2 regions of the Ureibacillus sp. FSL K6-0165 genome follow, and region 1 is predicted to be linked to the other one. Evidence: predicted binding sites of a transcription regulator. Region 1 holds the regulator's gene; the other holds the start of a gene.
The links. Region 1 encodes LexA, which represses DNA repair genes until DNA is damaged. Its sites were predicted from a motif close to CGAACATATGTTCG; they were not measured.
Positions count from the first base shown of each region.

Region 2: a site for LexA is predicted at 3,208-3,221, ahead of uvrB (excinuclease ABC subunit UvrB). Genes of this name have one in related genera too.

Region 1 is NZ_JBBOQS010000001.1:2,555,073-2,562,690, forward strand. Features, by position in the region: gene tkt (transketolase) at 1-888, opposite strand, end outside; gene NST00_RS12635 (DUF896 domain-containing protein) at 1,018-1,248, opposite strand; gene NST00_RS12640 (YneB family resolvase-like protein) at 1,315-1,971, opposite strand; gene yneA (cell division suppressor protein YneA) at 1,958-2,299, opposite strand; gene lexA (transcriptional repressor LexA) at 2,467-3,084, shown strand; gene NST00_RS12655 (gamma-glutamyl-gamma-aminobutyrate hydrolase family protein) at 3,137-3,841, opposite strand; gene NST00_RS12660 (prepilin peptidase) at 4,146-4,907, opposite strand; gene NST00_RS12665 (hypothetical protein) at 4,936-5,625, opposite strand; gene NST00_RS12670 (hypothetical protein) at 5,622-6,206, opposite strand; gene pilM (type IV pilus biogenesis protein PilM) at 6,203-7,180, opposite strand; gene NST00_RS12680 (type II secretion system protein) at 7,414-7,618, opposite strand, start outside.
Region 2 is NZ_JBBOQS010000002.1:78,194-85,811, forward strand. Features, by position in the region: one part of gene prfB (peptide chain release factor 2) at 1-109, shown strand, start outside; gene NST00_RS14060 (hypothetical protein) at 570-947, shown strand; gene NST00_RS14065 (competence protein ComK) at 937-1,473, opposite strand; gene NST00_RS14070 (IDEAL domain-containing protein) at 1,830-2,069, shown strand; gene NST00_RS14075 (hypothetical protein) at 2,290-2,748, shown strand; gene uvrB (excinuclease ABC subunit UvrB) at 3,293-5,275, shown strand; gene uvrA (excinuclease ABC subunit UvrA) at 5,411-7,618, shown strand, end outside.

The DNA of each region.
Region 1 (7,618 bases):
GAATGTTTCATACACTTCTTCCGGAATTTTAAACGGCTCGTGCTTCCAGCCATAGAATTCCTTCGTTAACTGAACTTCGTCAGCTCCAAGTGGTGCACCGTGAACATCGGATTTTCCAGATTTATTTGGCGAACCATAACCAATTACTGTTTTTATTTCAATTAATGTTGGTTTCCCTTTTGACTGCTTTGCTTGTGCAATCGCGTCATTAATTGCATCCACATCTGTGCCATCTTCTACACGAATATAGTTCCATCCACAAGCTTCAAAACGTTGTTGAATGTTTTCAGAGAAGGCTTTTGAAAGATCGCCGTCTAATGAAATATCATTTGAATCGTAAAGTACGATTAATTTTTCAAGTTGTAAATGTCCTGCTAATGAAATAGCTTCGCCAGCAACACCTTCCATTAAATCTCCATCACCGCAAAGAGCAAAAGTATAATGATCTACAATTTCATGACCAGGTTTATTGTATGTAGCTGCTAAGTGACGTTCAGCCATCGCCATACCAACAGCCATTGCAATACCTTGTCCAAGTGGGCCAGTTGTTGCTTCAACCCCTACTGTGTGACCGTATTCAGGATGCCCAGGCGTTTTTGAACCCCATTGGCGGAAATTTTTGATTTCTTCCATATCTAAGCCATATCCACCTAAATGGAGAAGGCTGTATAATAACATGGAACCGTGTCCTGCGGAAAGAATAAAGCGGTCGCGGTTAAACCATTTTGGGTTTTTTGGATTATGGCGCATTTGTTTCGTCCATAATGTGTATGCCATTGGAGCTGCACCCATTGGAAGACCTGGATGCCCAGAGTTCGCTTTTTCAATGGCGTCAATTGATAAAGTTCGGATTGCGTTAATTGCAAGTAAATCCGCTGTAGTCGTCATATGATTGACATCCTTTCTCGTGCTAAATATTTGTTCCGTATTCAGTTTAGACAACATTTACAGAGAAAACAATCTAATTTTTAGGAATGTCATATTTTTTACTTTAGATAGCAATATACTTATAACTCGTTAATTTAATTTATTGCGGCGAAGCTGTTTTATTTTATCCGGTGTGACATCGTTACCTTCGATATCATATACTTGCACATTTTCAATCGTCTTTCTAAATGACTCACGGAAAGCCTCTAAATATTCTTTCCTTAACATTGTGCGCTCTTTCGCTTCTTCTTCTGTTAATTTGCCCTCCTTCGCTTTTCTCGTTAATTCATTGATGCGGGCAATTTTTTCTTTAGACAACATTCCATTCACACCTTTCCTTTTCAATACATAAAAGGATATGCAAAAAAGACTCGAAGTGCAAGTAGATTAATCTTCGAGTCTTTCTTTATATTCCATATATCTGCGATGAACAGTTGCTTTACTTACCTCATATCCTAAACCTCTCAGAATTGAAGCAATTTCTTGGAATGTTAATCCTTTTTCCCGTAAATTGACAATTTCTTCAATCGGAACAACAATCCGTTCTCTCCCTTCACGTTTATGTTTATTTTTAAAATTCCGTTCAGGGCGATATCCGTTTTCCACTGCTCGACGCATTCCTCGTTTTATTTTGGCATTATGTATTTTCCGCTGATATTCTTCAACAATGGCTAAAATTTCTAACAGCATCGTATCCATTTCATTCATTGTTAATGGACCGGCATCATTAAGAGAATATATTTCTATATCGCTTTTTTTTAGCAAATGCAATACTGCAACGCGGGCATGTCCACGGCCTAAACGCGTTTCATCTTGAACGAAAACACTTCCAATATTGTGTTCCACAATATAATCCATCATTTCGAGCAATCCTTCTCGGTTTACATCATAACCGCTATGTTGATCTTCGAAAATGTTGACTACTTGAAACCCTAATTGTTGGGCATAGATTGAGAGTTCCTCTTTTTGTCGTTCTAATGAAGTTTCTTGCTCGTTTTTTTCAGTGCTTACCCTTGCATATATAACCGCTTTATTTTCTTTCATTGTCTTTTACAGCTACCTTTATTGATTGAATTTCTTCTTCATTCATCGCAATATAGATTGCATCTTTCGGAATAGGAATCATTAATGTCTCACCTGCAATGATATAATCAACGTTGATGTTGTTTTCCTTCGCTACTGTTCGAATCCATTCCTCCGTCGTCATATATCCTTTATAGCGATCTGCTAATGTCCAAAGCGTATCGCCTTCTTTAATTGTAATTTGTTCAAACGTCATATCTCCATCATCTGTAATGAAAATATAAGCAATAATGAGTAATGTTACAATAGATAGAATTTTAATATAATGATTCTTCTCTAACCAACTCATTTTCCGTTCCCCTTTTCTCGAATACTTGTTCGGAATATCTGTTCTTAATATAATACGAACGTACGTTTTTGTCAATAGGTTTTTCGAACTTGTGTTTGCATTGTTCGAGATGTGCTGTTATACTATATGTAAAATATGTAAAACTATTCACATTAGAGGTGACCAACATGGAGAAATTATCAAAAAGGCAAAAGGATATTTTAGAATTTATAAAAGAGGAAGTTCGAGCAAAAGGGTATCCTCCATCCGTTCGCGAAATAGGTGAAGCAGTTGGGCTTGCCTCTAGCTCAACAGTACACGGTCACCTTACGCGCCTAGAACAAAAAGGATATATTCGGAGAGATCCTACTAAACCTCGAGCAATAGAAATATTGGATAGTGACGAAGTGGTTCAAAAACAGCCAGTTGTCCATGTGCCATTAGTCGGTAGAGTAACTGCTGGTAGTCCAATTACAGCGATTGAAAATATAGAAGAATATTTTCCGCTACCTGCTACATACGGAACAAGTGAAGATCAGCTGTTCATGCTAGAAGTAATGGGAGATTCGATGATTGAAGCCGGTATTTTAGATGGAGATTACGTCGTTGTGAAAAAGGCATCTACTGCAAACAACGGAGAAATTGTAGTTGCCATGACGGAAGAAAATGAAGCGACTGTGAAACGATTTTATAAAGAAAAGAATTATTTCCGCTTACAACCTGAAAACTCTTCTATGGAACCAATCATTGTTGATAATGTCACGATTTTAGGAATTGTAGTTGGTTTATATAGAAAATTTCATTAATTACTAGAAAAAACTCGCAAACTATTCATCTGAATGCGAGTTTTCTTCATTATTATTCTTTTGTACAAGCAGCAACAAATGCTTTGAATAATTTTATTGCTCCTTCCTCACCATTAAAAGCCAGCTCTTCTGGATGCCATTGAACGCCGATGCAAAATGGTGAAGTTTTATGTTCTACCGCTTCCACGATGCCGTCGCTAGCCACTCCGACAATTGTCAGGTCTTCCGCAATTTCTTTTACAGCTTGATGATGGAAGGAATTCACTGCTATTTTTGTGGAGCTTACAACTTGCTGCAATTTACACTTATCTTGAAGATGAACAAAATGGGATGTTTCGGAACGATGAGAATTTTGGGTATGCAGAAGAATTTCTCTTTCATTTTGTGAGTAAATATCTTGGATAATTGTCCCACCTAGCGCTACGTTTAACACTTGCAATCCACGGCAAATTGCAAGAATCGGGATATTTCGTTGAAGTGCAATCTTTGTCCATTGAATTTCCCTTTCATCACGCTTTGTTACAACTCTCCCCAATTTAGGAAGCGGTTCTTCACCAAAAAGGATGGGATTGATATCTCCTCCTCCTGTGAGCAATAATCCATCGATTTTATTTATCAATTGCTCTCCATCTTCTTCTGCAATATACGGAAGGCAAATTGGAATTCCACCTGCATTGAGAATGGCTTGTACGTATGACTCATTTACCCGATAAGTTCCCCCCTCCCAATCCATTGTTATACCTATAATTGGTTTCATATAGTCATCCCCCTTGCCAATATATTATGTAATATACCAGCTGATTATCTATTTTTTACCAAAAAATATAACGAGATTCCATGTAAAAGGTAGTTACCACACCAACATTTACAAGGAGGAATCTCTCATGAATTAGATTTACATTACCTCAAAACTGTGCACTATTCACACATGTTTCTACTTTACTACACAAGCAGACACTCTATCCGCAAAAGTTTCTACCTTATCTACACTAACCTCCCACACCATTGTTTAAACCAAACAAAAAAGCATCACCCAAATAGGTGATACTCTTTTGATGAATTTAACTAAAACTAAACAATCCCCAATACCACTGGATGATTGCATCGCCGTAAAAATACACGATGACTGCTGCCAAAGCAATGGACGGGCCAAATGGAACAGGAGTTTTGCGACCTTGATTTCGCATCCATAACACAATCACACCGACAATCATGCCGATGACGGATGCTAAAAATAAAGTTAACAACGTTTTCACTGTCCCTAAAACCAATCCGATTAAAAAAAATAGTTTTATATCTCCACCACCCATACCGCCTTTTGAAATCACTGCTATCAAAAGCAATATACCAAATCCTACCGCTCCACCGAGAAAAGCATCCCACCATGGTTCAATCGGGGAAACGAATCGACCTAAGATTAGCAATGGTAAAAAGAACAGAAGCACTTTATCCGGAATAATCATATATTTTAGGTCTGATACGACGATAATGGCTAATAATGAAATAAAGAAAAGTGCAATCGCCAATTCAATGGACAATCCGAGCTGAATATAACTAAATGCAAATAGCAATCCTGTTGCAAGCTCTGAAACTACATATATCGGCGAAATCTTCGCCTCACACGTCCGGCATTTTCCTCGTAAACATATGTATGAAAATACAGGAACTAAATCAATCGCAGTCAATCTCCTTTGACAATTCGGGCAATGGGATGGTGGAGTAATGATTGATTCATTTTTAGGAATTCTTAGGCCTACAACGTTAAAAAATGACCCAAAGACAATTCCAAACAGGAAGAAAAAAATTCCATACACAATTTCCATGTAAAGCGCTCCTCACAAAATCGATTGACTATTCATCTCCTTCATAATAGAAGGTTGTCACTTGAACAGTTGCCTCGACACTTTCAACTGGTTGTTCAGCAAATTCATTTTCTTCACCAGGTAAAGTGAATTCGATAATATCAACGTGCATAATGCGTTCTATTTTTTCAATTTCTTTAATAAAATGGACTAGATGTTGGAGATCTGGAGATTCCACGTTGACTTCAAATGTAATTAATTTTAACTCTGGAGGTAAAGATTCTTTTGCAATTGTCGAAACAGGTCTTTCGTTTGACGTTTCTTCTCCAGAGGCATCTACATTTTCACTGACTTCTGTTAAAGCGTTAGGGTCTTCCAACTCAGAATTAGAAACGAGCGTATCGTAGTTGTTAAAATCAACCGATAAAATTTTAGTACCCGATACATATTGAGTTTCTTCTATATTTAATATGAGATCATCTAAATTTCTTGTAGCAGGAACTTTTTGACGCATTTCAAAAATCGTTGCTTCGTCAATGCTTTTACTAGCGTTAATTTCCTCTATTTGTTGTTGAATTGTGGCAATTTCAGAGCGAGTCGAAGCAATGGATGATTCTAGAGACGATCTTTCTTCTTTTTTAGGTAAAATAACGTAATAATATACTGCAAATAACAACGCTGCTATGAGGGCAATGATTAATAAGGCGGACGAATTTTTGCCACTTGTTAATTTCATCATTCAACACCTCCAGCAGCTAAATATTGTTGATTAATAAAGAGTGTAAATACTACTTCATATCGGGGGATTTCGTTGAAGTTCGTCGTGTCTTTCTCTTCCTCACGATCACTAGGATCAAAATGTTCAATGGAAGACACTTGCACATCTTGGAAATATGCACTTCCTGTTAGTCGAGACAAATAGTTCGCTATGTCGCTTAATGTTTCAAAGTCTATTGTTACCTTTGCTGTCTTTGCGTCAAATGCATATTCTCTTAAATAAGAATGTTCCGTCTTCAAACGAATCGTTTCATCGATTATGGATGAAACTGGATACGAAATTTGTTCAACAAATTCAATGGATTGCTTTAACGAACCTGTGTTAACGGTCATGCTGTCGAGTTCTTCTTGCAATTGATTCCGCTCTGCAATCACTTGTTGTTCTTCACTTCGCAAATGCGCAATTTCGCCTCGAATTTTAAAATATTGGAACGCAAAAAAAGCAACGAGAAGTAAAACAACAATTGTTAAGAGAATATAGAGATGTTTCGATGCGGACTGCCTTTTATCGACTCTCGGCAACAGGTTAATATCTGGAATCATGATTTAACCTCCTTTAAGGCAAGTCCCATTAACGATGCATGTTTTGCCTTCAATTCAGGATAATGTTGTTGTATAAACGGATCATTAATTAATTGCATTGGTAAATCAAAACTTTGTTGCAAAAAGGAATGAATTTCATCAAGATAAGGATTATCCCCCATGACGATGATTTCATCGACTCCCTTTTCCCCTTTATTTAAAGAGAAACGGAAGAAATTCATAATACGGTCCAGTTCCAACACTTGGTCAGAAATGAGCATGCGATAATCTTCAAACTCTCCATTATAGGAGAAGTCTAGTTGGTGCTCCCCCGCTTCTTTCGCCTTCCATCGGCTCAAATCCGTATCAATTGGTTGAAACCGTTGGAATTCGACATTCCCTTTAGAATAAATAGTAATGGATAATTCATTAAGTAACCAATTTGTCAATAAATAGGTTTTTTGTTCATTTAATAGATTCAACGATTCAAGCAATCGTAAATTACAGAGTGCTCGAACATCCGCCGCTTCTGGATGCATTGAAATATCTAACAATAGATTTATGTATTTATTGACTTGTTCGGAGCTGGCAGCAAACATCATTGCCTTGCCGTCTCCTTCTTCTGGGTCAAACACATCAATCAGCGGTTCTTCAAAAGGAAGATGTATGGAATGACCAATTTCCATTTCCGCATATTCTCTTAAATTATTCAAATCAACATCTTCAGGATGATCAAAAGTTTTTAATAGAATAAAAGAATCTGGAACGATAAAACGAACAGATTGGTTTTTCGTCCCCCATTTTGGAGCATATTTTTTTAAGAGTTCGTATAGCGTCAACTCATCTTTTACATCCGATTCTTCTATTACCCCTTCTGGAATGGCAATCTCCATTACTTTCGCCTGCGATAAATCTGAACCCTTCATCACCAGGAAGCGAAGTACATAATCATTGAATTCAATGGATATATGTGACTTTTTCTTTCGTCTAAACATACGCAGGCCTCCATTTATTAAAATACATATTTCTATTATTATTTAATACCTAATCGAAAAACCAACTTAAATTGTTAGTTGTTCCTATAGGAATTAAATATTATTTAATAAAAATTAATATTTTAGTTTATCTGATTACAGAAAATGGTGTAATATTTAATCTTAATAACAAGATGTTGGGCAACTAACCTATTTATGAGGTTAGTTGCCATTATTAATAGATTGAATTATAATTAATCTTTTCCTTCAAGTTTGAAACCATCACCTGAAATATTTCCTTTTTCAACTTGCAATTTTTCTAAGTCTGTACCTTCATCAACTGTGTAAGATTTATTACCAGCTATTGTCCCAGAAACTTTAAAAGTTATATTTCCATTATTTTTAGTAACAGTGATTTCAGAAATTGTACCTAAATTTGTTACAAACTGTGCTGCATTA
Region 2 (7,618 bases), on a different contig from region 1:
AGATCACCGCACGAATGTGGAGACTGGAAATGTGCAAGCGGTAATGGATGGCGATATTGACTTATTCATTAACGCTTATTTGCGCTCTCAAATCACAGCGAAGAATTAAATGATATAAATATCAAAGTGTGCAAAATCATTTCATTGGTTTTGTGCACTTTTTATTTTTTATTAATTGTGTATTTTTTTCGGGTATAAGTCTTTTGGTGAGAGAAAATTTGATGATGTTTTTATTCCTCAAGGATTGTTATAGATAAAAAAATCCGATTGGTTGCATCGTTGCCAATCGGAAATGAAAAGGGTTTTGCAATTACTCCTTTATATAATGAAGTGCACTCATTAGAAATCATATCCTGATTCAAGCCTTTAAATAATTTATAAGCTTGAATGAACTGGATACAATTTCTTTATTTACTATATTTTCTAACTAATTTCACCGATTTTGTCAATAGCTGAGACAAATTTTTTTATAAGTCATTGCATTTTTCTTACGAAGATGTATTATAATATTAAAAGAACATACGTTCCCTTCTTGATGGTATCATTAAATTTAGTAGGGAGGAGTTTTTGTGGCGCATATTCCCATTGAAGCTGTCCCGTATTTGGAATCAGCAATCTATTTACCGATGCTGCTCATCGTTTTAGAAAAAGATTACGAGTTAATAGAGCGTGGACAATTTAAGCTAAAGCGCCCTTATGTCCACTTAATTGAAGAAGCAAAAAAATTGGCACAAAGAGATTTACAAGATGCAAAAGCATATTTAAAAAGCCATTATTTAAAAGTTGTCCAAGGTGAAAGAGATGAATTATTTACTGAATATCATTTTCATTACAAACAAATTTTAGAGGTTAGACGATATTCGAATATTCGATTGAGAAATCGGGTTGAAGAATTGCTAAATTTGTACTTAAATAAGGCATCACAAGCACATTCAGCTATTCAATAATTGCATTTTCTTTTTCTTTAGCAATCTGTAGAAGGCCTAATTCCTTATGAATGGCTTCCCTTTGTTTCAAAGCGAATTTCAGAAGCATTGTTGCACATACGTATTGAGTGCAAAAAGAAGGATAGTGTATTGGTAAAGTAATTTCATAATCATTTTTTAAAGTTATGATTGTACTATCTTCACATTTTTGTATGTTGATAATCGCGTGCTGAGCTATCCAAATATTTTTAGAAGAATAGGGTGATAAGAGCGGGAAAAAGGCGTAAGGTTGATCATAAGACAAAACGATTGGAAGTTTGTGCTTCTCCTTACCAAAAAACCTTTTTGAAAAGTCTGTTGATGCTTTGTAAGTAGTACCTAATTTTTTTAAAGTATCACCCACAAGCTTCAAAGGTTTTTTGTCAACGTAAAAAATGCCGAATTTGTCATAGACAAGCGAGCAATGTTTTCCCTTATGCTCTACAGGTTCAATTAAATACGTGTTAGGAGTTATGTAGTACCAATCAATTACCTCTGTATCTACCATAAAATTCACCCTTTCTAAAAAATTGGAAATTTTATAGTCTTATTATCATAATAATGAGAAAACGGGATAAAATCAACAAAAATTTGGAATATACAGAAAAAACTGACAAAATTTATTTTTGGGCGTTTTTTTGCGTCCAAAATTTAATTTTCACCCCTTTTCTAACTTTGGATGGAGGCAATATTCAAAAGGGCATAGATAAAAAATTGTACACATAAGTAATTTTTACACCTAAATGAAATGGGAAATAAAGTAGAATTTCCTAATATTATACTGCAAGAGTTTTATTTTTCTAAATATATTGAAAATTAACCCCTGATTTTTTATAATAGAAAAAAGGAATCGGGGTGATGTCGATGGATAAAAATAATTCATACGCAGATTTTTCTAGTGCAGCAGGTTCAAATCCAGTAGTAAACGATTCTGAAAAATTGTTAAATGAGATTTACGTAGATCTGTTTTTAAACAGATTACAAAGATTACATCGTATTGAGCAATTAAGGGAATTCATCGATCAAGCATTGGATGAAAGAAATGAAGAAGCGTTTTATAAGTATGTTGAAGAATTAATTGAATTGCAGGATTCATTGAATTAGGCATTTCCCATAAATGAGAAGTCGTCTATTGCACAAAAATATTCCATTAAAGAAGGAATATTTAGTTATTAAAAACAAAAAATATTGGCATATCAAGGTTTGAACAATGTTTACTTAAATTTTCAAATTGAATATTGGTGCATTTAAAATGAATGATTTTGGAGCTAAATGGGGCTATCTTTGGGGCTAAAAATATGGTGAGCGTGCCATGATGGTTTGAATGGATCGTATGATGCTTTCTTGCCGAAAACAGGTGCGCGCCTTGTATAATTCCTTCGAAGATAGCCTTTTATTGTTCACCAAATATTATGCTCTACCAAACAAAAGGAAGCATCTCTTCTGTTTGGTAGTATTTTCTCTCAAATTCACTATATCCAAGAATGAGGTGTTTTTTTATGTCAAGGTACTTGTTGAAATCGATAAGAACCTAGAAGAGCCAGCAACCTTTAAAAAAATTAAGGATTATCTATTTATTCAAGTGAATAACCCCATAGAATTAGCGTGTCTCTTAAAACTGAGTCTTAGAGGGTATGAACAAACTATAATCTATTTACCAGAATTAAAGGTGATTGCTTGGGTAAATGAATTAATTGTTTCTCTATATTATCAAGATGAAAAATCTAGGAAGCTTATTGAGACGATTACTACAACTGAAGGATTATATTTAAGAAAAAAATAATGTTATTTATTATTTGAACTATTTTTAACTGCTTGCTGTCCAGAAAATGAAGTGCTCCCAATTAAGTAGAAAGAGAAAAATCATTTCTACTTAATAGGGGGCTTTTTATTATGTCTTTTTATAAAAATCCAAAGGAATTGATATTAAATAAACAATATACATTCAAAAAGTACTTTAAAGGAAAGTTTTGAAAATACGCAGCTATTGGTGAAGCTGTATTTGATTCTTATTTTTCTCAACGACAATATACAAAGGAACAAAAAATAAAAGCTGTGGAGATTATTTGTCTAGAGAGTATTCCCTACTCGATACGAAATCAATAAATTTCAGGGAGAAATATTTAATGAAATAGGTGGAAAAGTATATCAGTCCTGTGCGTTTGTGAGAAAAATAGTCGTTGTGAGATTCATAATATTCACAATTACATCCAAAAAATGCTATCTAAGTGTACTCGATTTAAGAATATACGTTCGCAAAATGAATGATATTTACAATTGGATATGCTAAAATAGTCATACGATATATTGGGAAAGGACGATTGACTATGGCCGATACTTTTGAACTGCATTCTTCTTATAAGCCGAGTGGCGATCAGCCAAAAGCGATTGAAAAGCTTGTGCAAGGCATCAGAGAAGGGAAAAAGCATCAAACGTTGCTCGGGGCTACAGGAACTGGAAAAACTTTTACCATTTCGAACGTCATTAAAGAAGTTAATAAACCGACGTTGGTCATTGCCCATAATAAAACACTAGCCGGTCAATTATATAGCGAATTCAAACAATTTTTTCCGAATAATGCTGTAGAGTATTTTGTTAGTTACTACGACTATTATCAACCGGAAGCGTATGTGCCTCAATCGGATACATACATCGAAAAGGATGCCAGCATCAACGACGAAATCGATAAACTCCGACACTCTGCCACGAGCGCATTGTTCGAAAGAAGAGATGTCATCATCGTCGCATCGGTTTCATGCATCTATGGCTTAGGTAATCCAGATGAATATCGCGAGTTAGTCGTATCAATTCGTAAAGGAATGGAAATTGAGCGTAACCAGCTGCTCCGTCGACTAGTAGATGTTCAATATGAAAGAAATGATGTGAATTTTCAACGGGGAACGTTCCGAGTACGTGGAGATGTTGTGGAAATTTTCCCAGCCTCCCGAGATGAGCATTGCATTCGCATCGAATTTTTCGGTGATGAAGTAGATCGTATCCGAGAGGTAGATGCATTAACAGGAGAAATTATAGGAGAACGAAACCACGTAGCGATTTATCCTGCTTCCCACTTCGTAACTCGGGAAGAAAAAATGAAAAAGGCCATTGAAAACATTGAGAAAGAACTAGAAGAACAGCTTGAGAAATTTAGAGCGGAAGGAAAACTGTTAGAAGCACAACGTTTAGAACAACGAACAAAGTATGACTTGGAAATGATGCGTGAGATGGGCTTCTGCTCGGGAATTGAAAACTATTCCCGTCACTTAACATTGCGTGAGCCAGGGGCAACTCCGTATACGCTGCTTGACTACTTCCCTGATGATTTTTTAATCGTAATCGATGAAAGTCACGTTACATTGCCACAAATTCGGGGAATGTATAATGGTGACCAAGCACGGAAACAAGTATTAGTAGATTATGGTTTTCGTCTGCCTTCAGCATTAGATAACCGTCCGTTGAAATTTGAAGAGTTTGAAAATCATATTCATCAAGCCATTTATGTATCCGCAACTCCTGGCCCATACGAGAAAGAGCATTGTTCCGAAATGGTGGAACAAATTATTCGACCAACTGGGCTTCTTGATCCAACAATTGACGTTCGTCCAATTGAAGGACAAATTGATGATTTAGTGGATGAAATTCAAAAACGCGCGAAGAAGAATGAGCGAGTACTTGTCACAACATTAACGAAAAAGATGGCAGAAGATTTAACGGATTATTTAAAAGAGATGGGAATTAAAGTCGAGTATCTTCACTCTGAAATTAAAACTCTCGAGCGAATTGAAATCATTCGTGAACTGAGAAAAGGTACCTTTGATGTGCTTGTTGGCATTAACTTATTGCGAGAAGGGCTGGATATTCCAGAAGTTTCGTTAATCGCCATACTCGATGCCGATAAAGAAGGATTCTTGCGTTCGGAAACATCTTTAATCCAAACGATAGGACGAGCAGCACGTAACGCAAACGGACATGTCATTATGTACGCGGATACAATAACAGATTCGATGAGAAAAGCGATTGAAGAAACAAAACGTCGTCGATCCATTCAAGAAGCTTATAATAAAGAACACGGTATAACACCAAAAACGATTCGAAAAGAAATTCCTGAACTTATTCGTGCAACACAGACAGCAGAAGTAGAAGAAAAATATATTACAAAAGTAACGAAAGGTAAGAAATTAACGAAATCCGAATTGGATAAACTGATTGCATCCCTTGAACAAGAAATGAAAGAGGCCGCGAAAGCATTGGATTTTGAGCGCGCAGCTGAATTGCGAGATACGATTTTTGAATTAAAAGCAGAAAGGTGACAGACCACCGCCAAAAGCTTCACAAATTTGGAATTGCCAGTGGAAAGATGAATTTCCCGTACTGCTAAAAGTCTCACTACTTTAAGTGAAAAAGGTGCTGCACTAAATACATTTGAATTTAGAAAGGTGACGAGTGTGGAAAATAAACAAATTGTCGTGCGAGGGGCACGTTCACATAACTTAAAAAATATTGATGTAACGATACCGCGGGATCAACTTGTTGTCTTGACAGGGCTTTCAGGTTCCGGTAAATCATCGCTTGCTTTTGATACGATTTATGCAGAAGGGCAACGACGATATGTAGAATCATTATCCAGCTATGCCCGTCAATTTTTAGGGCAAATGGACAAGCCAGATGTTGATTCCATTGAAGGTTTATCACCGGCAATTTCCATTGACCAAAAAACAACAAGCCGTAACCCTCGTTCAACTGTAGGGACGGTTACGGAAATCTATGACTATTTGCGATTATTGTTTGCTCGGATTGGGAAGCCTGTTTGTCCAACTCATGATATTGAAATTACATCGCAAACGATTGAACAAATGGTTGACCGTATTATGGAATATCCGGAGCGAACTAGAGTGCAGCTACTTGCTCCGGTGATCTCCGGGAAAAAAGGGACTCATGCCAAACTCATTGAGGATTTGAAAAAGCAAGGATTTGTCCGTGTTCGAATCGATGGAGAATTGCGCGATTTAGACGATCATATCGAGCTAGATAAAAATAAAAAGCATAATATTGAAGTTGTCGTTGACCGAATTGTTGTAAAAGAAGGCATTGAAGTACGATTAAGCGATTCTCTCGAAACAGCCTTAAAACTTGCAGATGGTCGTGTGATTGTCGATGTAATGGAACATGAGGAACTATTATTTAGCGAACATCATGCTTGTCCGATATGTGGCTTTTCCATTGGGGAATTAGAGCCTCGCATGTTTTCATTCAATAGTCCTTTTGGGGCATGTCCAGAGTGTGATGGGCTCGGTTCCAAATTAAAAGTAGATATCGATTTATTGATTCCCGATTGGAATAAAACATTAGAAGAAAATGCTATAGCTGCTTGGGAATCATCAAGTTCCCAATATTATCCACAATTGTTGAAAGCGGTATGTAAACATTTCAACATTCCAATGGATGTGCCGGTATCCCAACTGTCGGATGAACAAATGGATATTATTTTATACGGTTCAAAAGATGAAAAAATCCACTTCCATTATGAAAGTGAATATGGCAGCGTCCACAACAAAGAAATTGTCTTTGAAGGAGTCGTTCACAATATTGAACGTCGCTATCGAGATTCTTCATCGGATTGGGTGCGTGAAACGATGGAGAAATTCATGAATGAGCAGCGATGTTCATCATGTAAAGGGCAACGACTAAAAAAAGAAAGCCTTGCTGTAAGGATTGACGGAAAAAATATTGCGGAAGTGACAAATTTATCTGTAGCGGAACTCTATAATTATTTTCTTAACATCCAATTTTCAGAAAAAGATATGCAAATTGCCCGCTTAATTTTAAAAGAAATTAAAGAACGTCTAGAATTTTTACTAAATGTCGGCTTGGAATATTTAACATTAAGCCGCACAGCAGGAACATTATCCGGCGGTGAAGCGCAACGCATTCGTTTGGCGACACAAATCGGTTCTCGGTTAACAGGCGTCTTATATGTGCTGGATGAACCGTCCATTGGTTTGCATCAGCGGGATAATGACAAATTAATTAATACGTTAAGAACGATGCGCGATATTGGTAATACGTTGCTTGTTGTAGAACACGATGAAGATACAATGCTTGCTGCAGATTATTTAATTGATGTCGGCCCTGGTGCTGGTTCTCGCGGTGGAGAAATTGTGGCAGCGGGAACACCTGAAGAAGTGATGAAAAATGAAAAATCCATTACTGGACAATATTTGAGCGGTAAAAAATTCATCCCTCTTCCTCGTGAACGAAGAAAGCCAGATGGTCGAAAAATTACAATTAAAGGCGCCGCTGAAAACAACTTAAAAAATATTAAGGTAGACATTCCATTAGGCATGTTTGTGGCGGTAACAGGAGTCTCAGGTTCTGGAAAGTCGACATTAGTCAATGAAATTTTATATAAAAAACTTGCACAGGATTTAAACCGTGCAAGAACAAAACCAGGGAAACATAAAGAAATTACGGGACTCGAACATTTAGACAAAGTAATTGATATCGATCAGTCGCCAATCGGCCGTACACCTCGCTCCAATCCAGCAACATATACAGGCGTATTTGATGATATTCGTGATGTCTTTGCAGCGACTAATGAGGCGAAAGTGCGGGGCTATAAAAAAGGCCGTTTTAGCTTCAACATTAAAGGAGGC